DNA from 4 places in the Saccharopolyspora mangrovi genome. Region 2 is predicted to be linked to each of the others. Evidence: riboswitches for the same ligand, from Rfam matches in the RefSeq annotation. Region 2 holds a riboswitch; each other region holds the start of a gene.
What was found. Region 2 has a riboswitch for cobalamin ahead of R4I43_RS05795 (putative cobaltochelatase). Riboswitches for the same ligand answer to the same signal wherever they lie in the genome.
Positions count from the first base shown of each region.

Region 1: another riboswitch for cobalamin. It lies ahead of R4I43_RS03130 (CbtB domain-containing protein); the one in region 2 lies ahead of R4I43_RS05795 (putative cobaltochelatase).
Region 3: another riboswitch for cobalamin. It lies ahead of R4I43_RS23435 (ribonucleoside-diphosphate reductase subunit alpha); the one in region 2 lies ahead of R4I43_RS05795 (putative cobaltochelatase).
Region 4: another riboswitch for cobalamin. It lies ahead of metE (5-methyltetrahydropteroyltriglutamate--homocysteine S-methyltransferase); the one in region 2 lies ahead of R4I43_RS05795 (putative cobaltochelatase).

Region 1 covers NZ_JAWLNX010000002.1:106,823-112,718, reverse strand. The annotation lists gene R4I43_RS03145 (chromate resistance protein ChrB domain-containing protein) at 1-81, shown strand, start outside; gene chrA (chromate efflux transporter) at 118-1,536, shown strand; gene R4I43_RS03135 (hypothetical protein) at 1,548-2,234, opposite strand; cobalamin riboswitch at 2,324-2,496, shown strand; gene R4I43_RS03130 (CbtB domain-containing protein) at 2,524-2,718, shown strand; gene R4I43_RS03125 (CbtA family protein) at 2,730-3,473, shown strand; gene R4I43_RS03120 (cadmium resistance transporter) at 3,581-4,180, shown strand; gene R4I43_RS03115 (hypothetical protein) at 4,355-4,741, opposite strand; gene R4I43_RS03110 (OsmC family protein) at 4,876-5,301, opposite strand; gene R4I43_RS03105 (MmcQ/YjbR family DNA-binding protein) at 5,391-5,795, opposite strand.
Region 2 covers NZ_JAWLNX010000003.1:185,723-191,618, forward strand. The annotation lists gene R4I43_RS05775 (MFS transporter) at 1-561, shown strand, start outside; gene R4I43_RS05780 (LysE family translocator) at 475-1,101, opposite strand; gene R4I43_RS05785 (S1 family peptidase) at 1,402-2,220, shown strand; gene R4I43_RS05790 (GNAT family N-acetyltransferase) at 2,299-2,781, shown strand; cobalamin riboswitch at 2,838-3,010, shown strand; gene R4I43_RS05795 (putative cobaltochelatase) at 3,046-5,067, shown strand; gene R4I43_RS05800 (MFS transporter) at 5,425-5,896, opposite strand, start outside.
Region 3 covers NZ_JAWLNX010000018.1:26,526-32,421, reverse strand. The annotation lists gene R4I43_RS23435 (ribonucleoside-diphosphate reductase subunit alpha) at 1-2,053, opposite strand, end outside; cobalamin riboswitch at 2,185-2,431, opposite strand; gene rox (rifampin monooxygenase) at 2,492-3,910, opposite strand; gene R4I43_RS23425 (VOC family protein) at 4,068-4,454, opposite strand; gene sigJ (RNA polymerase sigma factor SigJ) at 4,535-5,416, shown strand; gene R4I43_RS23415 (hypothetical protein) at 5,424-5,552, opposite strand; gene R4I43_RS23410 (Rossmann-fold NAD(P)-binding domain-containing protein) at 5,627-5,896, shown strand, end outside.
Region 4 covers NZ_JAWLNX010000018.1:34,395-40,290, forward strand. The annotation lists gene metE (5-methyltetrahydropteroyltriglutamate--homocysteine S-methyltransferase) at 1-1,763, opposite strand, end outside; cobalamin riboswitch at 1,894-2,144, opposite strand; gene R4I43_RS23450 (VOC family protein) at 2,249-3,019, opposite strand; gene R4I43_RS23455 (helix-turn-helix domain-containing protein) at 3,091-4,098, opposite strand; gene R4I43_RS23460 (helix-turn-helix domain-containing protein) at 4,114-5,127, opposite strand; gene R4I43_RS23465 (hypothetical protein) at 5,495-5,752, shown strand.

The DNA.
Region 1 (5,896 bases), on a different contig from region 2:
CTGGTCCACACCGGCCCGATCTTCGACGGGCTCTACGAGTACTTCCGCCGCGCGACCCTTCTCGGTCGCGAACCCGCCTGATCAAGTCGCGCCGCCCCACTGGAGGAATGACCGTCGATGACGCACGATTCGGCCCGTGGCCGCAACGCGCACCCCGATGCGACCGAGGAAGCGCCGCAGCCCGACACCGACCTGGTGCCGTTCCGGCAGGCGGTGCGCACGTGGTTCGGGATCTCGTTGCAGACCTTCGGTGGTCCTGCTGGGCAGATCGCGGTGATGCAGCGGACCTTGGTGGAGCAGAAGCGCTGGATCGGTCAGCGGCGGTTCCTGCACGCGCTGAACTACTGCATGTTGTTGCCTGGGCCGGAGGCTCAGCAGCTGGCGATCTACATCGGATGGTTGCTCAACGGTCTGCGCGGTGGCCTGGTCGCCGGGGTCCTGTTCGTGCTTCCCGGTGTGGTCGCGTTGCTCGGGTTGTCGGCGATCTACGTGGCCTTCGGTGACACGACCGCGGTCACCGCGATCTTCGCCGGTCTGGCGCCGGCGGTGGTGGCCATCGTCGCCCAGGCCGTGGTCCGGGTGGGACGGCGAGCGCTGGGCCATCCCGCGCTCGTCGCGCTGGCCGGCGGAGCGTTCGTGGCCATCGCCGTGCTCGGCATCGCCTTCCCGATCGTCATCGCCGTCGCCGGCCTGATCGGCTGGCTCTTGGCCCGGTTCGCTCCGCACATCATGAACCGCGCCGAGAGCAACGGCGCCGATGACGGTGCGGCACCGTTGATGTCCGACGACGCCCTGCACCACGAGACCCCTTCGCTGCGCCGCGGGCTGCAGATCCTGGCTGTCGGCCTGATTGCCTGGGCGCTGCCGGTCGCAGCGGTCGCCCTGTTCACCGGTGCGGGCAGCGTGTTCACCACGCAAGGGGTGTTCTTCTCCGGCACGGCCCTGGTCACCTTCGGTGGCGCCTACGCCGTGCTGGCCTTCGTCGCGCAGCGCGCCGTGGAGGTCTACGGCTGGCTGTCGGCGTCGGACATGGTGCGGGGCCTGGCGTTGGCCGAGACGACGCCGGGACCGCTGATCATGGTGGTGCAGTTCGTCGCCTTCCTCGGCGCCTACAACAACCCGGGGACGCTCAACCCGTGGGTCGCCGCCGTGCTGGGCGCGCTGCTGACGACGTGGGTGACGTTCGTGCCGTGCTTCCTGTTCATCCTGCTGGGCGCCCCGCACGTCGAACGCCTCCGCCACAACCACGCGCTGTCGGCTGCGCTGACCGGCATCACCGCTGCTGTGGTCGGTGTGATCGCCAACCTCGCCCTGTACTTCGCAGGCCACACCCTGTTCGCCGGTACGCATCTCCAGCGAGTCGGGCCCCTGGCGCTGAACCTGCCCGATCTGGCCAGCGTGCGACCCGTCGCAGCCGCCATCACCGCGATCGCTCTCGTGCTCGTGTTCGCCCTGCGCTGGCCGATGCTGCGGGTGTTGGGGATCTGCGCCGGACTCGGCGCCGCAGCAGCCCTCGTCGGGCTACCGGTGTCCTGATCGGTTGAGGCTCACCCGCGTTGGTTCCGCCTGGATCGGGGTGCGTTGTGGAGCACGCACTCGGTGCAATACCCGGCGTTGGCGCGCCACAGCTGGCAGCAAGTCCGGCGCCGGGAGTGCAGACCCCGTGGTGTGGCGCTGAGGTCGAGCAGGTCCTCGCGTCCGGTGGCGCCGCGCAGCTCGACGGCGGTGTCGAAGACGTTCCCGCCGGCTCCGTCGATGGCCATGCGCCGGAGCACTTCACCGATCAAGCCGACCGCGTTTCCCCAGTACTGGTCGCTGCCGGGTGGCGGGCCGTCCAGGGAGGCCAGCCCTTCGGTGAGGGGTGAGAGGAATTCGGAAACGGTGGCCCACCAGGCGTGTTGAGTGCTCCGGGAATCGAGGGCGAGTCCTAGCAACATTCCCCGATCGTCGAGCGCGGCGTGTGCGGTGGTCAGCGAGGGGATGGGCAGACCCAGGTGGTGTTCGGGAACCGTCGCGCACAACGCGAGCCAGGACGCGCGGAAGGCGACGAGAACGGTTGCCGCCCGGTGGTGGTGAAAACCGCCCAGCCGCTGCCATTCCCGCACGTTGCAGGACAGCAGGCCCGAAAGCGGACGGCAGAACTCCGGCCACGGCACGAGTTTCGCAGGCTGCTCGGGTGCCCGAGCGAGCGATCGGGTGCAGCGGGCGAGCAGGCGAGCGGTCGAATCGTCCACGAGGCCATTGCACCTGAACGCCGGCGTGCGCGAGCCGCGCGGTGACGTTCGTCGCTGGATCGGCTGTTGTGCCCGCCCCGATCTCCCTCTACCGTTCCGGATGCCGCAGTGCACGGGAAGCCGGTGGAAATCCGGCGTGGTCCTCGCCACTGTGACCGGGAAGCGACCCCGACAACGCCACTGGACGCCGGCAGGTGACTGGGAAGGCCAGGGGAAGCGTCGATCCGGAAGCCAGGAGACCGGCTGCGGCACGCACCGAGTTCCACGAGAGATGGAAAGAGGATTCGACATGACCGCTCCTGCGCTGTCCGCTGCCGCACCGCGGATCCACGTTCCGGCCTGGGCTTGGGCGCTCGCCGCGTTCGCCCTGGTGGGCTTGTACGTCGTGTTGCAGGACAACGGCCTCCTGCTCGCGCAGGCCGCCGATGTCGTGCACGAGTTCACCCACGACGGCAGGCACGCCCTCGGCGTTCCGTGCCACTGAGCGGGGGTGTGATGAGCTCGCCGTTCAACGCGGTCCTCCGGCGCGGTCTGCTCGCGGGTGCGTTCGCCGGTCTGACCGCAGCGCTGATGTCAATGCTGCTGGTGCAAGCCCCGCTCCAGGCATCGCTGGGGATCGAGGAAGCGCGCTCGCACGCCTCGGGCGAGCACGCGCACGAGGAGATGTTCTCCCGGCCTGTCCAGGTGGTCGGCGGCATGGTCGCCGCCGTGCTGGTGGGCGTGGCCATCGGTGTGATCTTCGCGGTGGTGTTCGCCAGCGTCCGGCATCGGATGACCGCGCGCACCGACTTCGGGCGCAGCCTGCAGCTGACCGCGGTGGGATTCTTCGCGGTGTCGCTGCTGCCCGCGGTGAAGTACCCGGCGAACCCGCCCGGTGTCGGTGAGACCGAGTCGGTGTCGGGCCGCACGCTGGCGTACTTCTCGTTCATCGCCGCAGGGATCGTGATCGTGCTCGCAGCCCATCACCTGCGCGGCTACTTGGCCGCGCGCGGGTGGAGTCCGAGCTCGTCGGTCACCGCCACCGCGGCAGCGACGGTAGTCCTCACCGGCGTTGCGCTGTGGGCCTGGCCTGCCAACCCCGATCCGATACCGGCCGACGTTCCCGCCGCGTTGTTGTGGCAGTTCCGGCTCGCGTCACTCGCGGAACTCGCCGGCATGTGGGCGGCGCTCGGCTTCTCCTTCGGCCTGCTCAACGAACCCAACCGCACCGAAGCACCGACGGAGGCGTTGGCGACCTAGCACCGACGTCACGAGACGGATGCTGAGGGAAGCAGAGCGGTGGTTCGCGCAGGCGCCATCGACCACGTGGGATCGCCGCGGCAGAGGGATGCGGTGGGAAGGTTGCGGTGGAGCTGACGCTGGTCGGGCAGGCCGTGGGCATGTTCGCGGTGACCAACATCGATGACGTCGTGATCCTGGCGCTGTTCTTCGGCCAAGCCGCTGGTCACCCTGCGGGTGCTGTGCGGGTGGTGGCCGGGCAGTATCTGGGCTTCGGCGCGATTCTGGCCGCGGCGGTCGTCGGTGCGCTCGGCGCCGGTCTGCTGCCCGAGGCGGCTCTCCCGTACCTCGGGTTGCTTCCGCTGCTGTTGGGTATCCGCGCCGGGTGGTCGGTGTGGCGCGAGCACCAGAACGGGGATGAGGGAGAGATCCCGAGCGCGGGCGAGGGCCCGAAGATGTGGGCGGTCGCCGCGGTGACGTTGGCCAACGGCGGAGACAACATCGGGGTCTACGTCCCGGTTTTCGCCACCGTCGGCTCAGGCGGGCTGGCCGTGTTCGCGGTCGTGTTCCTGCTTCTGGTAGCCGTGTGGTGTGCCGCAGGACGGTACTTCGCCACCCGTCCCGTGATCGCTCGCTCCCTGTCGCGCTGGGGTCACATCGTGCTGCCCGTGGTCCTGATCGGCATCGGCCTGGTGATCCTGATCGAAGATGGAGCGTTCGGGCTGTGAGACGTGGGGGCCGGTTATGCCACAACCAGTCCTCGCTGCTGATGCCCGGCGACCATTCCCCACGGCCATACGTTCGGCAGAAGTGCCCCGGAGGAAACCTTCGGGGCACTTCGACTCGTCCCGCGCGCGTCGTTTCTTGAACTGCTTGAACGATTGAGTCCCCGGGGGCTCGTGCTAGCTTTCTTGCGCGTATTCGCAGGCGAACGTGGCGTCGTTCGGTTTGACGCCCAGGATCTGGAGATCGCGTGGGCATTGCATGGATGCGTAGTACCAGTCCTGCGCGGCGTTTTCGCACACTCCTGTGACCTTCGGGCCGATTTCGTAGTTCCGGTCCCGCAGAACTTCCAAGCATTGATACGTGGTGGCCTGCGCCGGCGCGGAAACCAGCAGTGGGAGGCCAATGGCTGCGGTCACGACGCTGGCGCCGACGGTCGCTGCTCGGAATATGTTTCTCATCAACGTGATCCCCTCAGCGTGTCTTCCGGTATGCCGCGCCTGAAGGCGCGGCACGACCAAGCTAAGGGCACGGCTACGACCGGCGAATCCGCAGATCGCATACATCGCACGATTCTTTCGTAGCGTGCACGCAATACTTTGGTTGCGTCGACTTGTCTTGAAACTGGTCGGGAGTCGGATGCTGCGCAGAGTTCGTGCCCCACACGTGATTTCGTGTGAGGCACGAACTGCGCAGGGGGTCAGGTCAGTGAGGCTGTGAGGGAGATCGTCGTGCCTGCGAGGGCTTGGCTGACCGGGCAGTTGGCCTTGGCGTCCTCGGCTGCTTTGGTGAAGGCCTCCGCGTCAATGCCGGGTACCTCGGCCTGGACCGTGAGGTGGATGCCGGTGATGCCCGCGCCCGGTTTGAAGGTGACCTCTGCTTTGGTGTTGAGCCTGGTGGGTGGCGTGCCGGCTTGGGTGAGGCCGTTGGACAGCGCCATCGAGTAGCAGCTGGAGTGGGCGGCGGCGATGAGCTCCTCGGGGCTGGTCTTGCCGTTGGGCTCCTCGGCGCGGGACGGCCAGGACACCGGGTACTGCCCGATCTGGGAGGAGTCCAGGGACACCGTGCCAGTGCCCTCCAGCAGGGTGCCTTCCCAGGTGGTGTGTGCGGTGCGCGTGGTGCTCATTGCGGTCCTTCCTGGTCGACCGGGTGGGTTGCTGTGACCGTCCCCCAGGATCCGGCCAAACCCGACGGCTCGCACGTCGCCCTTCCCGTTCATCCGGCGTCGAGGTCGGTGGGGCGTTGGGAGCGGGGGAGGGTTTCGAGGACGAGGCGGTAGGAGTCGGTCACGAGTTCGTCGACCAGCTCGTCGGTGATGGCATCTCCCGGCCCGAGGGTGATCCAGTGCTTCTTGTTCATGTGGTAGCCGGGGGTGATCTCCACGTGGGCCTCGCGGAGGCCCACCGCGTCGTCGGGGTCGGCCTTGACGATGACGACGGGTTGGCCTGCTACCGCTCGTGCGTCGCGTGCGCGGGGGTGCTGGGGAACTGTGGTCATCAGCATGAACCACTTCGTGCGCACCCGGGCGGCCTGCCACCCCTCTTCGAAGGTGTAGAGGTCGGTGCCCGGCAGGTTCTGGGCGCACTTCCGGGCCGCTTCCTGCAAGGCCTCGCCGTCCATCGCCGCGCTCCTCCTCGACACCGGCACAGCCCCAGCTCCGGGCTGGAGTCAGCTGCCACGTTAACGCGACTGGACGGGACTCCACTGGAGCAGGGGCTGAG
Region 2 (5,896 bases):
TGCCCCACGGTCGGTTTCGCGGTCCTTCCCGCGCAGGTCACCGCGACCTCGCCCGACTACGAGGTGCTCTACGCCGGGATCTCGACGCTGTGCGCCCCGGGTTTCGGCGCGGTCGTGCAGCCCTGGGCGCGCCGGATCGCGCGCAACGGCGTGCGCGCGACCGCCGTGTTCGGGCTCGTGGCCATCGCCGCGGGACTCGTGCTGGCGGCGATCGCGGCCTGGCGGGTGCAGCCGTGGCTGGGGCTGCTCGCCGCGCTGACGTTGGGCACCGGGTACGGCTTCGTCTCGACCTACTGCCTGACGGTGGTCGGCCGCATCGCCGGGCCGTCCGAGCTCGCCGGGCTGACCGCGATCATGTGGGTGCTGGCCTACCTGGGCTTCTGCACGCCGTTCGTGGTGAGCCTGCTCTCCGGCGTGGTCGCGGTGCCCGTCGTGCTGCTGGTGCTGGCCGGTCTCGCGCTGCTGACCCTGCTGTCAGCTCGCGACGAGGCCGATGGAGATGGTCACGAAGGCCGTCGCGCTCAACGCGTCCAGCGACTTCGAGACTCGGGGGTTCTTTAGCCGGTCGGCGATCCCGGCGGCGGCCAGCACGATGGTGACCTCCCAGATCGCGGCCAGCACCAGGAACACCGCGCCCAGCGCGACCAGCTGCAGCGCGGGCTGGGTGGACGAGCCGACGAACTGCGGCAGGAACGCCAGGCTGAACAGCAGCATCTTCGGGTTGGTCAGGTTGCTGAGCAGCCCGCGCAGGTAGGGGTTGGCGCCCTCCGGCGGCGGCACGTCCAGCGCGCCGGACTCGCGCCTGGTCAGCCAGTACCCGCGCACGATCGTCGCCGCGAGGTAGAGCAGGTAGGCCGCGCCGACCCACTTCAGCGCCGCCAGCACGCCCGGGGCGCTGGTGATCAGCGCGCCCAGTCCGGAGATGACCAGCGTGACCTGCAAGGCGCTCGCGCTGTGGATGCCGGCCAGCGCGAGCAGACCGGCCTTGCGGCCGTGGTTCAGCGACGTGCGCAGCAGCAGGAAGACGTCCACTCCCGGTGTGATGATCACGACCGCGCTCGCCAGCAGGAAGGCGGGCAGCGGCGTCAGGTCCAGGAGCACGGCGAATTCCTCTCTCGTCCGGGCAGCGCGCGCTGCCGCGTCACTTGATCAGGTTCTTCTCGTCATCCGGTCAGGCGAAATCGGCGGATGCCGGTGGTGGAGGTGCCCCGGGTCCGCGTTGCCGTGGGATGGAGACGCGACCGTCAACACCGACGATTGCGAAAGAATTTCTTTCCGCAGTCGAGCTTAACGAAATATTTTCCTGGTGACCTATGAGTTGCGCCTCGTGATGTTTCGGTGTGCGGGTGAATACGGTGTGTCCGCTCCGCACCACGACCGCGACAGCTGGAGGCACCCGCTTTGGGCCGCGACGAACAGGGAACCGCCGACACGACCCGCGCGCTGCAGGCGCTCGCCATCGCCGGAGCGGTCGCCGCGCTGGCCGGCACGAGCCCCGCAGCCCACGCCGAACCCGCGATCGCCGGCGACGACCAGCCGCAGTCCCGGATCCTCGGCGGCACCGGCGCCACCACCGACGACACGCCCTGGGTCGTCGCCCTCACCGACCGCTACGGCAACCAGTACTGCGGCGGCACCCTCATCCGCGCGGGCGAGGTCATCACCGCCGCGCACTGCGCGCACGACCCGCTCACCGGCGCGGAGCGCTCCCCGAAGGACATCCGCGTGATCGCCGGGCGCACCGACCTGCGCAGCTCGCAGGGCGACGAAGCCCAGGTCGACGACGTGTGGGTGCACCCCGGCTACGAGGACTTCACCACCGGCGACGACCTCGCGGTGCTCAAGCTCAGCGCACCGCTGCCGCAGCGCCCGCTGCCCGTGGTCGCGCCCGGCGACACCACGTCCTACGAGCCCGGCACGAAGGCCCGCGTCTACGGCTGGGGCCGCACCAGCGAGGACGGTCCCGCCTCCGACACCCTCCGATCCGTGGAGGTGCCGGTCGCCGCCGATGACACCTGCCGCTCCGCCTACCCGACCTACGACTCGCGCAGCATGTTTTGCGCCGGCTACCCCGAAGGTGGCCGGGACGCCTGCGCGGGCGACTCCGGCGGGCCGATCGTGGCCGACGGGCGGCTCATCGGCGTGGTGTCCTACGGAACCGGCTGCGGCAGGCCAGGAACGCCGGGCGTCTACACGCGGTTGGCCAGCTACGTGCCGTGAGCGCACCGCGAGTGGTCTGCACAACTCCTGGTGCCTGCGAATGCGGGGATTCGGAAGCCCTGTGATATCCAGGTAAGGGTGACCCTTCAGCCGCTCGCGACAGCCGTGCAACGCGCCTACACCGCAGATCTCGACGCTTCCGACTTCTACCGGATGCTGCGGCTGCGCGTCGATGTCTTCGTCGTCGAGCAGGAGTGCCCGTACCCCGAGCTCGACGGTCGCGACCTGGAAGACGCCACCCGCCACTTCTGGGTCGACTCCGCCGACGACTACGTGCTCGGCTACCTCCGGCTGCTGGAAGACCCCGACGGCACCTACCGCATCGGCCGCGTCTGCACCGCCAAGAGCGCCCGCGGCCTGGGCATCGCCCGCAAGCTGATGCGCGCCGCCGTCGCCGAGGTCCAGAACTCGCCCGCCGTGCTGTCCGCCCAGACCTACGCCAAGGACTTCTACGCCTCCTTCGGGTTCGTCGAAACCGGGGACGAATACCTCGAAGACGGCATTCCGCACATCGACATGCGGCGCGAACCCCGCCGCGCAGGCGTCACCGCCGGACGCTGAATGTGAGTTGCGGCGCCGGACGGTTGGGCGCTTGATCGACGTCTGGGACGATGTCGATGAATCCGTTTGCAAGGGGTGTTGGCAGGAAGCCGGTGCGAGTCCGGCACGGTCGGCGCCACTGTGACCGAGGAGCGGACCTCCCGCGCGAGCCACCGGGGTGACCTGGGAAGGCCGGAGGGACGTGACGATCCGGGAGTCAGGACACTGCGGCCCCTTGTTCCCGACAGCGGGGCGTCCGCACCCCGAGGAAGGAACCACACCGGCATGTCCGCTGCCCCTCGCTTCCCCTTCTCCGCCGTGGTCGGCCACGACGATCTGCGGCTCGCGCTGCTGCTCAACGCGGTGCACCCGCGCATCGGCGGTGTCCTGGTGCGCGGCGAGAAGGGCACGGCCAAGTCGACCGTGGTGCGCGCCCTCGCCTCGCTGCTGCCGCAGCTCGACGTCGCCGACGGCTGCCGCTTCGGCTGCGACCCCGCCGACTCCGACCCGCAGTGCCCCGACGCCCCGCACGGTGACACCGCCACCCGCAAGCCCGCGCAGCTCGTCGAACTGCCCGTCGGCGCCACCGAAGACCGGCTCATCGGCTCGCTCGACCTCGAACGCGCCCTCACCGAAGGCGTCCGCGCCTTCCAGCCCGGGCTGCTCGCCGGAGCCCACCGCGGCGTGCTCTACGTCGACGAGGTCAACCTGCTGCACGACCACCTCGTGGACCTGCTGCTCGACGCCGCCGCGATGGGCCGGGCCCACGTCGAGCGCGACGGCGTCTCCGTCTCGCACGCCGCGTCGTTCCTGCTGGTCGGCACCATGAACCCGGAAGAGGGCGAGCTGCGGCCGCAGCTGCTGGACCGCTTCGGGCTCACCGTGCAGGTCGCCGCCAGCCGCGAGGTCGTCACCCGCACCGAGGTCGTCCGCCGCCGGCTCGCCTTCGAAGCCGACCCCGCCGGATTCGCCGCCCAGTGGGCCGACGCCGACGCCGAACTCGCCGAGCACATCAGCGCCGCTCGCGCCCGCGTCGAGAAGGTCGTGCTGCCCGACGCCGAACTGCGCCGGATCTCCGCGCTGTGCGCGGCCTTCGACGTCGACGGCATGCGCGCCGACCTGGTGCTCGCGCGCACCGCCGTCGCCCACGCCGCCTGGCGAGGAGCCGAGGCCGTCGCCGAGCAGGACGTCGAAGCCGCCGCCCGGCTCGCGCTCCCGCACCGCCGGCGCCGCGACCCCTTCGACGAACCCGGCATGGCCGAGGACCAGCTGCAGCAGGCTCTGTCCGACGCCGCCGAACAGGCCGAGGACCAGCCGCCGGAAGACCCCGACGACGACCCCGACGGCGGCCCGGACGGCGGTCCCGGCGGGGGCGGCGAACCCCAGGACCAGCCCACCGGCCCCGACGGAAACGGGGGCGGTGAGCAGCAGGAACAACCCGGCGGCGGGGACGGCGACCGCGCTCCCGCCGGCGCCGGACCGTCCTTCCGCGCCCGGCTGCTCGAAGTCCCCGGACTCGGCGAAGGCGCACCCGGCCGCCGGTCCCGCGCGCGCTCGCGCACCGGCCGCACCACCCGCGCCACCACGGTCGACGGCCACGGGCTGCACGTCACCGCCACGCTCGCCGCCGCCGCACCCCACCAGGCCGCGCGCGGGCGCACCGGACCAGGGCTGATCCTGCGCTCCGACGACGTGCGCCGATCCCTGCGCGAAGGCCGCGAAGGCAACCTCGTGCTCTTCGCCGTCGACGCCTCCGGATCGATGGCCGCCCGCGACCGGATGACCGCCGTCAGCGGCGCCGTCCTGTCCCTGCTGCGCGACGCCTACCAGCGGCGCGACAAGGTCGGCGTGATCACCTTCCGCGGGGACCAAGCCGAAGTCGTCCTGCCGCCCACCTCCTCGGTCGACATCGCCGCGGCCCGGCTCCGCCGCCTGCGCACCGGCGGGCGCACCCCGCTGGCCGACGGCCTGCTGCGCACCCAGCACGTCATCCAGACCGAGAGCACCCGCGACCCGCAGCGCAGGGCCCTCGTCGTGCTGCTCACCGACGGCAAGGCCACCGTCGGCGTCCAAGGCGCCGGAACCAAGCAGGCCGTCGACGACGCGCTGCGCGCCGCCCGCGTCCTCGCGGGCACCGGAACCGCCTCCGTCGTCGTCGATTGCGAGAACGGACCCGTCAAGCTCGGACTCGCGAACCAGCTGGCCACAGCCCTGGGCGGGCCCAGCCTGAAGCTCGAAGAGCTCTCCGCCGAACACGTCGCCGGAGTGGTGCGCGCCGTCAGCGGTGACAGCGGTTTGGCAGCTTAGTCTCGTTTTGATTACGAGATGCAACCCTGTCAGTACCGACCTAACGGTCGGATTGGTACGGTGACCACCAGTCCACCTGACCCCCAGGGGTGGACCTTCAAAGTGCCCCGCGCTCCCAGCGACCCCCAGGCCGGTTGAGCGCGGGGCTCTTTTTTCTCGTGGGATTACTCCGGTGGTTGCTTTGCTTGGCGGTGCCAGTAGCGGAACCTGAGCGGCGCTGTGGACTCCGCGCGCCACTCCTTGTGTATGTCCACTACACGGCGTCGCGGCGTGCTCGCCACAGCACCGCTCAGAACCCGCGGCGGTGCCAATGCCTTTGGTGGTGAACGAGAAACCGGCTTTGCCGGTTGCCTGACGTCAGGCTGGTTGTGGGGTTTTCTTGTGGTAGCGGTTCCTGGTGTAGGTGGCTGTTGCTACCAGGGGGATCGCCACCGCTCCTGCTGTGGCGAAGAGGATTGTGTAGTTGCCGTGGTCCGCCAGGGGGCCTGCTGCTGCTGAGGCTGCTGCGCTGCCGAGGAAGAGGGCGCAGGCGAAGAGGGCCACCGCTGTTCCTCGTGCTTCCGGGGCCACCGAGGTGGCCCACGACTGGAGGGAGGAGTGCATGAACGACCAGCCTCCGCCCAGCAGGAGCGCTGTGATGATCACCGTGGCGAGGTTGGTGTCCAGGGTGACTAGCGCGTAGCCGACGATCATCTGGGCGCCGCCGATGGCGATCAGGCGGGACACCGGGAGCTGGGAGTTGATCGCCTTGACGACCCGGGAGAAGACCAGGACCCCGACTCCGTAGGCGCCCGTGGCCAGACCCGCGACCGCGACGTCCAGGCCCTCG
Region 3 (5,896 bases), on a different contig from region 2:
ACCCGTCGTAGAACTTCAGGTCGGCCACCATCGCCTCGTCCCACAGCCCGGCCCGCTTGAGGTCGGCCACCAGGTGCGGGTTGACCACGGTGAAGTCACCGGACATGTTCGACTTGACGAACAGGTTGCGGTACAGCGGCTCGATGGACTGCCCGACCCCGCAGATGTTGGCGATGGTCGCGGTCGGCGCGATGGCCATCACGTTGGAGTTGCGCATCCCGTTGCCGCGCACCCGGTCCCGCAGCGAGCTCCAGTCCAACGTGGACGTGCGGTCCAGGTCTGCCTCACCGCGCGCCTCCTGGACGAACTCCTGCGAATCGATCGGCAGGACTCCCCGGCTCCACAGCGACCCCTCGAAGGTCTCGTAGCGCCCGCGCTCCTCGGCCAGCCGGCTGGAGGCGTCGATGGCGTGGTAGCTGATCTCCTCCATGCTGCGGTCGGCGAACTCCACCGCGTCCTCGGAGGACATCGGGACGCGCAGCTTGAGCAGCGCGTCCGAGAAGCCCATCAACCCCAACCCGACCGGGCGGTGGCGCATGTTGGAGCGCTCGGCCTCGGGGATCGTGTAGAAGTTGATGTCGATGACGTTGTCGAGCATCCGCACCGCCGTGCGCACGGTCGCGGCCAGCCGATCGCGGTCCAGCCCTTCGGCGGTGACGTGCCGGGCGAGGTTCACCGAGCCCAGGTTGCACACCGCGACCTCGTCGGCGGCGGTGTTCAGGGTGATCTCGGTGCACAGGTTCGACGAGTGCACCACGCCCGCGTGCTGCTGCGGCGAACGCAGGTTGCACGGGTCCTTGAACGTGATCCACGGGTGCCCGGTCTCGAACAGCATGGTCAGCATCCGGCGCCACAGGTCCACCGCGCGCATCCGCCGGAACACCCGGACCTCCCCGCGATCGGCCGCGGCCTCGTAGGCCCGGTAGCGCTCGGCGAACTCCGCGCCGTAGAGGTCGTGCAGGTCAGGGGCCTCATCGGGGGAGAAGAGCGTCCAGGGCTCGTCGGCCTCGACGCGGCGCAGGAACTCGTCGGGAACCCAGTTCGCGGTGTTCATGTCGTGCGTGCGCCGCCGGTCGTCGCCGGTGTTCTTGCGCAGGTCCAGGAACTCCTCGACGTCGATGTGCCAGGTCTCCAGGTACGCGCACACCGCGCCCTTGCGTTTGCCGCCCTGGTTGACCGCCACCGCCGCGTCGTTGGCGATCTTCAGGAACGGCACCACGCCCTGCGACTCGCCGTTGGTGCCGTGGATGTGGGCGCCGATGCCGCGCACCGGCGTCCAGTCGTTGCCCAGGCCGCCGGAGTACTTGGCCAGCAGCGCGTTGTTGCGGTACGAGCTGAAGATCGACTGCAGGTCGTCGTCCACAGTGGTCAGGAAGCACGAGGACAGCTGCGGCCGGGTGGTTCCGGAGTTGAACAGCGTCGGCGTCGAGCACATGAAGTCGAACGACGACAGCAGCCGGTAGAACTCGATGGCGCGCGCGTCCCGGTCGTCCTCGCGCAGCGCCAGCCCCATCGCCACCCGCATGAAGAACGCCTGCGGCAGTTCGAACCGGGTGCCGTCGTGGTGCAGGAAGTACCGGTCGTAGAGCGTCTGCAGCCCCAGGAAGTCGAAGGCCAGGTCGCGTTCGGCCTCCAGGGCGGCGCCCAGCCGGGGCAGGTCGAAGCGGGCCAGTTCCGGGTCCAGCCGGCACACCTCGACGCCGCGGCGCACGTAGTCGGCGAAGTAGGTGGCGTAGCGGTCCCGCATCTGGTCCTGGTCGGCCTGCTGCGGCGCACCTGCCAGGTAGCTCAGCGCTTCGCCGCGCAGCTTGTCCAGCAGCAGCCGCGCGGTCACCCGGGCGTAGTTCGGCTCGGATTCCACGAGCGTGCGCGCCGACATGATCAGCGCTTCGCCGAGTTCGGCGTCGCTGATGCCGGGGTAGATGTTGCGCTCGACCTCGGTGAGCACCGCCGACGGGTCCACGTCGACGAGCCCCGCGCAGGCCTGGTCGACCACTGTGGACACTCGGCCGCCGGTGAGCGGGATGGGTTCGGACAGTGCGGTGTCGGTCACCGGGACTCTCTCCTCGCGAGCTCGGAAGGCATGCCCGGAACCAGCGGCGACAGCACGCGAGGACGCGACGGCGGCGGCGCTCGTCGCATGTCCGCGTGGACCCTCCCGCGAGGTCCCGGACGGCGCGCACGGTCGTGCGCGCGCCGATGGCAGGTCTTCGGACTCGCGGGCGTCCGGGGGTGGCGCAGCTCCAACTGGAGCGTCGCCACCTCAAGACCGGTCCTACTGGCCGTCGCTTCCCGGACGCGTGACGTCCAGTGCGTGATGACGGCGGTCGTTCCCGCTCACCGCTGCGGGGCAGTCCCGGATTCGCACCGGGTTCCCTGTTGCCACACCGGACCCGCGCGGGCCCGGTGAACCATCAGCGATCGACACTCTACATCTTGGGGCTGATCTGTCGTCCAACACCAACATGGGCGTGTCGGAGGGAGAAATGGGTCACTCGCCGAACCACCGGGCCAGGTGCGTCACGAGCTCCTGCTGATCGTCCCCGGCCCAGGCCACGTGCCCGTCCGGGCGCAGCAGCACGGCGGCCGCGTCCAGTTCCTCGGCGACGTCGACGACGTGATCGACCCGGTCCGCCCAGCCCTCGGCCGACAGTGCCCCCGTCTGGTCGAGCAGCAGACCGCGACCGGTGCGCAGCTGCTCGTAGAGCCGTCCGCGCTTGAGCGCGAGGTCCCGCATCCGCGTGCCGACCAGCGGGCTGTCGTCGTCGAAGTCGTAGCGCACGGCGGTCGCGATGATCTTCTCGGTGAGGTGCCGGTTGACCACGTCGAAGTCCATCAGCTCCGACACCAGCCGCCGCACGGCCCGCGCGCCCGGTTCGGTGGACATCAGCTGCATCTGCGCCCGGGTGTTGTCCAGGACGTCGGCGGCGACCGGACGCCGTTCGGCCTGGTAGGTGTCCAGCAGCCCGTCCGGCGCCCACCCGGAGATCTCGGCGGCGAGCTTCCAGCCGAGGTTGAAGGCGTCCTGCAGCCCCAGGTTGAGCCCTTGCCCGCCGACCGGCGGATGGATGTGCGCGGCGTCGCCTGCCAGGATGACCCGGCCTGACCGGTATCGCTCGGCCTGCCGGGTGGCGTCACCGATGCGCGCGAGCCGGCGAGGGGAGTGGACGCCGAAGTCGGTGCCCGCTACCGCGTCGAGCCGGCCCCTGAGCTCGTCGAGGGTCGGCGGGGCGTCGCGGTCCTCGGCCACACCTGCGGCGGGCACCACGACCCGGCACCACTCCCCGTCGAGAGGGCCCACTCCGAAGCGCTTCTGGGTGGCGCGGACCTCGGCGGTCACCGCGGCCATCGCCTCCGGCGACGCCGTCGCCTTCACCTCACCCAGCAGCGTGTCGGTCCTGGACGGCTCGCCGGGAAAACCGATCCCGCTCAGCTTGCGCACGGTGCTGCGGCCGCCGTCGCACCCGACGAGGTAGCGCGCGCGCAACCGCGTCCCATCGGCGAGCTCGGCGCGGACGCCGTCCTCGTGCTGGTCGAGCCCGACCAGTTCGCAGCCGCGCCGCAGGTCCGTCCCGAGTTCGGCGGCCCACTCGGCCAGCAGGCGTTCGGTGGTGGTCTGCGGGATGCCCAGCACGTAGCCGTGCGCGGTGTCCAGGCCTTCGGGCGCGGGCTTGGAGATGGCCGCGAAGAAGCCCCCGAGCGGGTACTTCGTCCCCTCGGCCAGGAACCGCTCCAGCCGTCCCCGCTGGTCCAGCACCTCGATGCTGCGCACGTGCAGACCCAACGCCCGCACGAAGTCCGTGGGCTCCGTGGCCTTGTCCACCACGACCACGTCCACCCCGTGCAACCGCAGCTCGGCGGCCAGCATCAGCCCGGTGGGGCCAGCCCCCACGACGATCACATCAGTCACGAAAACCCCAGGGTCAACCGCGCCGCGAACACTCATATCCGCAGGTCACGGGTCATTCCCAGGGAGTTTGCACCACCCCCGGGGCCTTGCCGCAAGCCCCGGGGTGCGCTATACGTTGAGCACGGCGGGGGAACACCGCCGTCTTCTTCTCCGCGCATCAGCGGGTCTGGAACAGCTCCAGCACGTTGCCCGAGGGATCTCGCAGCAGGATCTGCAGACCGCCCGGACCGCTGACGATGTCGTTGCGGAAATCAACGCCTTCGCCGCGCAGCCGCTCCACCTCGGCGACGAGATCATCGACGATTAGGTGGACCCGGTTCCACCCGCCGGGCCCGGGGATCGCGCCGTCCGGCATCGCCCTGCCCGCTGAGCTGCTCGGACCGCTCAGCAGCAGCCGGAGGTTGCCCCTGGTGACGTCGGCGAACGCCGGCGCGAAGTCGTTCCGCACGGTGAAGCCGAGATGGCCGGTGTAGAAGTCGACGGCCTTGTCGACATCGTCGACCAGGTACCTGACGCTGACGAAATCACGGGTGTTGTCGGACATGGCAGTTCCTCCCTCGTCGTCACATCCTGTGGGCCGGTGGGCTCACCGTGATGAGCCCGGCCGAAGGGACGGTGTGACAGGTGGCGGAAGACGACCGGCTCGCCCAGCGGTTCGAGCAGCACCGACCGCGGCTGCGCGCGGTGGCCTACCGGATGCTCGGGTCTGTCAGCGACGCCGAGGACGCGGTGCAGAACGCCTGGCTGAGCCTGAGCCGCGCGGAATCCGACGACATCACCAACCTCGGTGGCTGGTTGACCACGGTCGTCGCTCGGGAAGCGCTGCACCTGCTGCGGTCACGTCGGCGTCGCCGTGAAGAGCTCGTCGACACCTCGCTGCCGGACCCCGTGGTCTCCGCCCCTGACGGTGCCGAGCCGGAGCAAAAGGCGCTGCTCGCCGACTCGGTCAGCCTCGCGCTGCTGGTGGTGCTCGACTCGCTCAGCCCGGCCGAGCGGTTGGCGTTCGTGCTGCACGACATGTTCGACCTGCCCTTCGACGAGGTCGCGCCGCTGGTGGACCGCACTCCCGCGGCGGCCCGGCAGCTCGCGAGTCGCGCGCGGCGGCGCGTCCGCGGTGCCGAGCCGCCCACCCCCGACCAGGACAGCGCCCGGCAACGCGCGGTGGTGGAGGCGTTCTTCACCGCCGCCAACGCAGGCGACTTCGACGCGCTGGTGCGGCTGCTCGACCCCGAGGTCGTCTTCCGCGCCGACTACGGCAGCGAAAGGCCACCGGAGGTGCATCGCGGAGCTGAGAAGATCGCCCGGCAGTCCCGCGCGAGCCGCGGTGCGGAGCTCCACCCGGTGCTCGTCAACGGCCTGCCCGGAGTGGTCGCCGCCAGGTCCGGACGTCCGGTGTCGATCATGGCGTTCACCGTGGTCGACGGTCGCATCGTGGAGATCGACGGCATCCGCGATGCCGACCGCGTGCAGCGGCTGACCGCAGGGGTCGTCCGGTTCGGCGAGTGACGGCCGCTCACCGCAACGTCGTGGAACCGAGGACCGACAGCAGCTGCAACTTCTCGTGGCTCTCGCTGCCGGGCACGGCGGTGTAGACGAGCAGGGAGTGCGACTGGTCCGGGTCGAGCAGCGTTTGGCAGGTCAGTTCCAGCGCGCCGACCTCCGGGTGGATGAAGTGCTTGACCTCTGCTGCCGCTGCTGCGCGCGGGCCAGGCGCAGGTGACCTCGCAGGTCAGCGTCGCGGCCAGGCGGGGAACCATCAACTGGGACGACCTGAACTGGGAACGCTCCTACGACGGGATGAAGGCCTACGCCCAGTCCAAGATCGCGTTCGGCCTCTTCGGCCTGGAACTCGACCGGCGTAGCCAGGCGTACGGCTGGGGAATCACGAGCAACCTCTCCCATCCCGGGATCGCCCCGACGAGCCTGCTCGCGGCACGTCCCGAGGTCGGACGCTCCCAGGACACCCTGGGCGTGCGGCTGATCCGC
Region 4 (5,896 bases), on a different contig from region 2:
TCGTCGCGGATGGCCAGCGCGACCTGGCAGGCGGTGTCGGCCTGCGGCTGGTCGTCGCGCACGAACGACCACGCCAGCATCGTCACCGGGCCGGTCAGCATGCCCTTGACCGGTTTGTCGGTGAGCCGCTGCGCGTGCGCGGCCCACTCGACGGTCATCGGTTCCGGCCGCTGCACGTCGCCGAACAGGATCGGCGGCCGCACGCACCGGGAGCCGTAGGACTGCACCCAGCCGTTGTCGGTGGCGGCGAAACCGTCGAGCTGCTCGGCGAAGTACTGCACCATGTCGTTGCGCTCGGGTTCGCCGTGCACCAGCACGTCCAGGCCGATGTCCTCCTGCAGCGCGATGACGCGTTCGACCTCGTCGCGCATCCGCTGCCGGTAGGTGGCCTGGTCGATGCGGCCCCCGCGCAGCGCCGCGCGGGCCTTGCGGACGTCGGTGGTCTGCGGGAACGACCCGATGGTGGTGGTCGGCAGCGGCGGGAGCCGGAGCGATTTCCGCTGCGCCGCTTGCCGTTCCGCGTAGTCCGCCCGGCGGGAATCGCCGGGGCGCAACGAGTCGATCCGGGCGCGCACGCGGTTGTTGCGCACCCGATCGGCCGCGGCCCTGTCGGTCACCGCCGCCCGTGCCTCGGTGAGCTCGGCGTCGACGACGTCACGGCCTTCGCGCAGCGCTCGGCCGAGCGCGACGACCTCGCGGACCTTCTGCGCCGCGAACGACAACCACGTCGTGACCTGCGGGTCCAGGTTCGGTTCGGCGTCGACGTCGTAGGGCACGTGCAGCAGCGAGCAGGACGTGCCGATGGCGACCTCGCGGGCCGAGCCGAGCAGCGTCGCCGCGGTGGTCATGCACCGGTCGAGATCAGCGCGCCAGATGTTGCGCCCGTCGACCACCCCCGCCACCAGGGCCTTGTCGCTCAACCCGGTCGTCGCGGCGATCCTGTCCTGGGTGGCCGGATCGGTGACCAGGTCCAGCGCGATCCCCTCGATCGGCGCGGCGGCCAGCGCGCCCAGCGCCTCCCCCGGGTCGCCGAAGTAGCAAGCCGTGAGGATCGCCGGGCGTTCGGCCAGGTCACCGAGCCGCCGGTAGGTGTTGCGCAGCGCGTCGAGCTCCTGCGGCGTGCGGTCGGCGGCCATCGCGGGCTCGTCGAGCTGCACCCACTCCGCTCCCGCGCGGTGCAGTTCACCGAGCAGCTGCTCGTAGGCGTCGGTGAGCTCGGCGAGCTTGTCCAGCGGGTCGAAGCCCTCCTCGGCGGGTTTGGACAGCAGCAGGAACGTCAACGGCCCCACCAGCACCGGGCGGGTTTCCACGCCGAGCTCGCGCGCCTCCCGGAACTGCTCGACGGCGGTGCGGTCGGCGAGCGAGAACCGCGTCTCCGGGCCGATTTCCGGCACCAGGTAGTGGTAGTTGGTGTCGAACCACTTCGTCATCTCCAGCGGCGGAACCTGCTCGGTGCCGCGCGCCATCGCGAAGTAGGTGTCCAGCGCGCCGAGGCCGAGGTCGGCGTAGCGGCGCGGGACGGCGCCGAAGGTGACGGCGGTGTCCAAGACCTGGTCGTAGTAGGAGAACGTGTTGCCCGGCACCGAGCCGAGGCCCGCCTCGGCCAGGCTCCGCCAGGTGTCCTGCCGCAGCGTCCGCGCGACCTCCCGCAGGTCCGCTTCAGCGCTGCGACCCGCCCAGTAGGACTCCAGGGCGCGTTTGAGCTCCCGGTTCGGGCCGATCCGGGGATGTCCGAGCACAGTGGATCCGATCTTGCTGGTCAACGCTCTCTCCTCGCGAGCTCGACTTCGACGGTCGAGGACGTCGCGGCAGTTGCGCGCCGACCAGCGGGCGCACGTCGCCCACCGATCGTCCGCCCGGTCCTCCCGCGAGACCTCGGACCAGCGCGCACCGGCGGCACGCGCACCGATGGCAGGTCTTCGGACTCGCGGGCACCCGGGTGGTGAAGTTCCGGCTGGAACTCCGCCACCTCAAGACCGGACCTACTGGCCGTCGCTTCCCGGGCCGTGCGGCCCAGTGCTCATGACGGCGGTCGTTCCCGCTCACCGCTGCGGGGCAGTCCCGGATTCGCACCGGGTTCCCTCTTGCCTCGTCCGGCCGCGCTCAGGAGCACGACCGGACGAACCACCAGCACCCCCAGGTTAACCACGGTCAACTCCACGACAACCCCCGCGATCGCGACGACCCGGCCGCGACCGCGTGCTGAACACCCCTTTTACCGCTGCGGGAGATCCCGATCACTCCGGGTTCAGCCGCCGAACTTGGGCGATCCGACCGAGAACGGCGTGCCGAAGGGGTCTTTGATCTCGGCGACCCGGCCGTAGGCCATGTCGTAGGGGGCGTCGGCGGTGCCGCCGGCTTCGGTGGCCCGCGCGGCGGTGGCGTCGGCGTCGTCGACCATGAACAGGGTTCCCCAGGAGGCGGTGCGGGCCTTTGGCTCGCCGACGATGCCGCCGATCTCGTGGCCGTCCGGGCGGCGCAGGAACGTGAAGTCGTCGTCGCCGAGGTACCCCTCGCTGTCGAGGGTGTAGCCGAAGACCTGCGCGTAGAACTCGCGCGCCGGACCCGGGTTCGGGGTGACGAGGTCGTTGCGCAGCAGCGCGTTCGGCTCGTTGACCACGCGAGCGCCCACGTGCCGGTTGCCGTGCCAGAGGCCGAACTGGGCTCCGACCGGGTCCTTGACGATCGCCATCCGACCCTTGTCCATCACGTCCGTCGGCGGGGCGATGACGTGTCCGCCGGCGGCCTCGGCCTTGGACACCGTCGTGGCGACGTCATCGGTGGCGAAGTAGACGTTCCACCAGAACTCGCTCGCCTCCGAGTCGTGGTTGGGCATGATCGCGGCGACCTCGCGTCCCTCGATCAGGCACATCGTGTAGCGGCCCATCGATTCCGGCCCGACGTCGAACTCCCATCCGAACACCGCGCCGTAGAACTCCATCGCTCGATCGAGGTCGGGAATTCCGAGGTCGATCCACGTCGGCGTCCCGTTGGGCTGCAATGAATCCAGTTTCGTCATGGCGCTTCCTCCTCGCGGAACCTCACGCCCACGACGGTAACCACGGGCCCCGACAAATCGCCCAGCGAAGTTCAGCTCTTGATCGGCGACCAGGCCCGGATCCAGGTGTCGGGGTTGCTGAGGTCGGGGGTGGCGGTGGCGTTGCGGACGACGGGGACGCGCATGAGCATGCCGAAGTTGTCGGAGTCGGCGATGTGGCGCTTGAGGTGCTCGTGGTTGCGGGCGCGCAGCTCGGGGTCGGTCAGGCAGCGCACCGCGCCGAACCCGCCCCGGGTGAACACCCCGCTGCACAAGGTCAGGGTGCGGCGCACGTTGTAGGGGTTGGGGAAGCGCGCGAGCAGGCCGACGTCCTCGATCAGCCGGCCGTCGTGCAGCGTCGGCCGGTACTGCCGGGACTCCTCGGCGACCTCGAAGATCTCTCCGTGCCCGAGGTCGTCGACCTCGACCTGGCGCACCGGCAGGCCGAAGCGCACCTGCCGCCGCATCGGGTTCATCGCGGGACTGCCCAGCAGCACCAGGTGCGCCTGCAGGTCGTGCGGGTCGATGCGTCGGGCGATCTCGAACCGCACGTCCGAGGACGGGTTGAGCGCGCGGACGTGACCGTAGAGCTCGATGAGCGCATCACCGTCGGCGTAGGCCGACATGCCGATGTAGTTGCGCCGCTCCGGCGAGGCCAGCGGCGAGAGGTTCCGGGCGGGCACCCGCCCGGTGAGGATGCGCACCGGGCCGCCGTCGGGGAACCGCCAGAAGTCCGAACCCTCTTCTCCCCCAGCGCTTCCCTGCGGTTGAGCGCGCAGCGCCTCCAGCTCCTCCTTGATGTCCGCACGAGCCCGCCGCTGCTCGTCGCTGAGCGAGGCCACGGCCGGCAGCTTCGCGTTGCGGGCTGGGTTGCCCGAGGCGAAGAAGGTCGCGTAGTCGCCGATCCGGGACACCGGCGGCACCTTCACCCCGCTCTCCCACTGCGAGACGCTGGAGACCGCGACGCCCAGGACGCGCGCCAGGTTCCCCTGCGTCAGGCCGTGCTCCTGGCGCAGTTCCCGCAGCCGCGCGCCGAGCCCGGTCCGCTGCGCACTCGCCATTCCGCCCCCTCGCGATCAGGTGCTGGGTCGCCACTCGTAGAGCCGGTTCGCCGGGTTCTGCAGGTCGGGCGTGCCGGTCACGTGCCGCATCACCGGGACCCGCATGAGCATCCCGAACCGGTCCAGGTCCTCGACGTCGTCGTCGAGGTAGGCGAGGTTTCGTCCCTTGGCCTGCGGATCGGTCAGGCAGCGCACCGCGCCGAACCCGCCCCGGGTGAACACCCCGCTGCAGAAGGTCAGGGTGCGGCGGATGTTGTTCGGGTTCGGGATGCGGGCGAGCAGCCCGACGTCCTCGACCAGCTGGTCGCCGCGGAAGACCGGTTTGAGCCTGCGCTCGCCGTCGATCTCGAACACCGAGCCGTCGGGGACGTCGTCGTCGGGGACCTGCCGGACCGGCCACTCGGCGGTCAGCCACTCCACCCACGGGTTGGCCGCGCCGCTGCCGAGGAACACCAGGTGGGCGCGCAGGTCGTCGTCGGCGAGGTGTTCGAGCCGGATCTCGACCTCGGAGCGCGGGTTGGCGGCGCGCACGTGACCGAACAGCTCGACGGCGGCGTCGAGATCGGCGCAGCGGGCCAGCGACAGGTAGTTGGGTTCGCTGGGGGTGCCCAGCGGGGACCAGTGCTTCTCGCTGAGCCCGCCGGTGACGATGCGGACCGGCCCGCCGTCGGGGAAGTGCCAGAAGTCGTGCCGCGCTCCGGGATCCACGGGGCCGGCCGCCTCCTCCCCCGTCCTCCGCAGCTGGTCGAGCTCGTGCTTGAGCCGCAGGCGCTCCTCGCGCTGCTCTCCGGTGAGCGCGTTCTCCGGCGGGACCCCGCCGGTGGTGGCCCCGGCGGCGAAGAACGTGGCGTAATCGGCCAACCGGGTGGGCGGCGGCAGTTTCGCCCCGCTCTCCCAGGAGGAGATGCTCGAGACCGCGACTCCGAGGGCGCGTCCCAGCCGAAGTTGCGTCATGCCACGGGATTCGCGCAGATCACGGAGCCGAGAACCGAGCTCTCCGGTTCCGCTCTGGCTCCCGGGACGAGCCATCACGCCGTCTCCTTCGCCTCGGTCAAAGAATTTCACCAAACTTCACTGAAGTACTGAAGACCAGCAAATACTCGCACCTCGCCTGACTTCCGGCAAGCCAGTGCGCTGCAAAGACATTGACGGTCTCATAGCGGTAATCGCATACTGACCATGGCGCGTTTCACCCGGCGGCGAAAACTTCAACGGAGAAGTGAAATTTCTCCACCGGGGAGGTGCGGGGCACCTCGGCACACCAGCCAGGGCGCGCGGCCGGCTGATCGCCGGCCGGACATGCGAACGCCCCCGGAAATCGTTTGGCCACGACCGGGGGCGCTACGCGGATTCACGATCACCCTCGCAACGGGCACGACCCGTGAAGGGAGCTCGCATGTTCACGATACTCCCAGCGGTGCTGGCGGCAAACGACCCACCGGTAGTCACGCCTGACTCGCTTTCCACCGCCCTGCAAGGAATGCTGCTGGGCGTTCTGGTCGCGTTGTTCGCGGCTGCGGTGGTGCTGGCCCGGGCGATGTCCGGGCTGGCCACCCTCGCCCGCTCGGTGCTCGGCCCGCCCGCGGCCGTGTTCACCGTCCTGTCGGTCCTGGCCCTGGTCCTGCTCGCCGGGAACGCGGGGGCCCATCCATGATCACCATCCGATCGGCACCAGGCGGACCCGCTCGACGACGGGTCCGCCCCCGGTGCGATCGGGATCCGGCCTGTCAAGACCCCGACCTGCGAGTTCGACCGAGCGGCCGCCGGCAGATAACAGATCGAAACTGTCGCGTGCCGA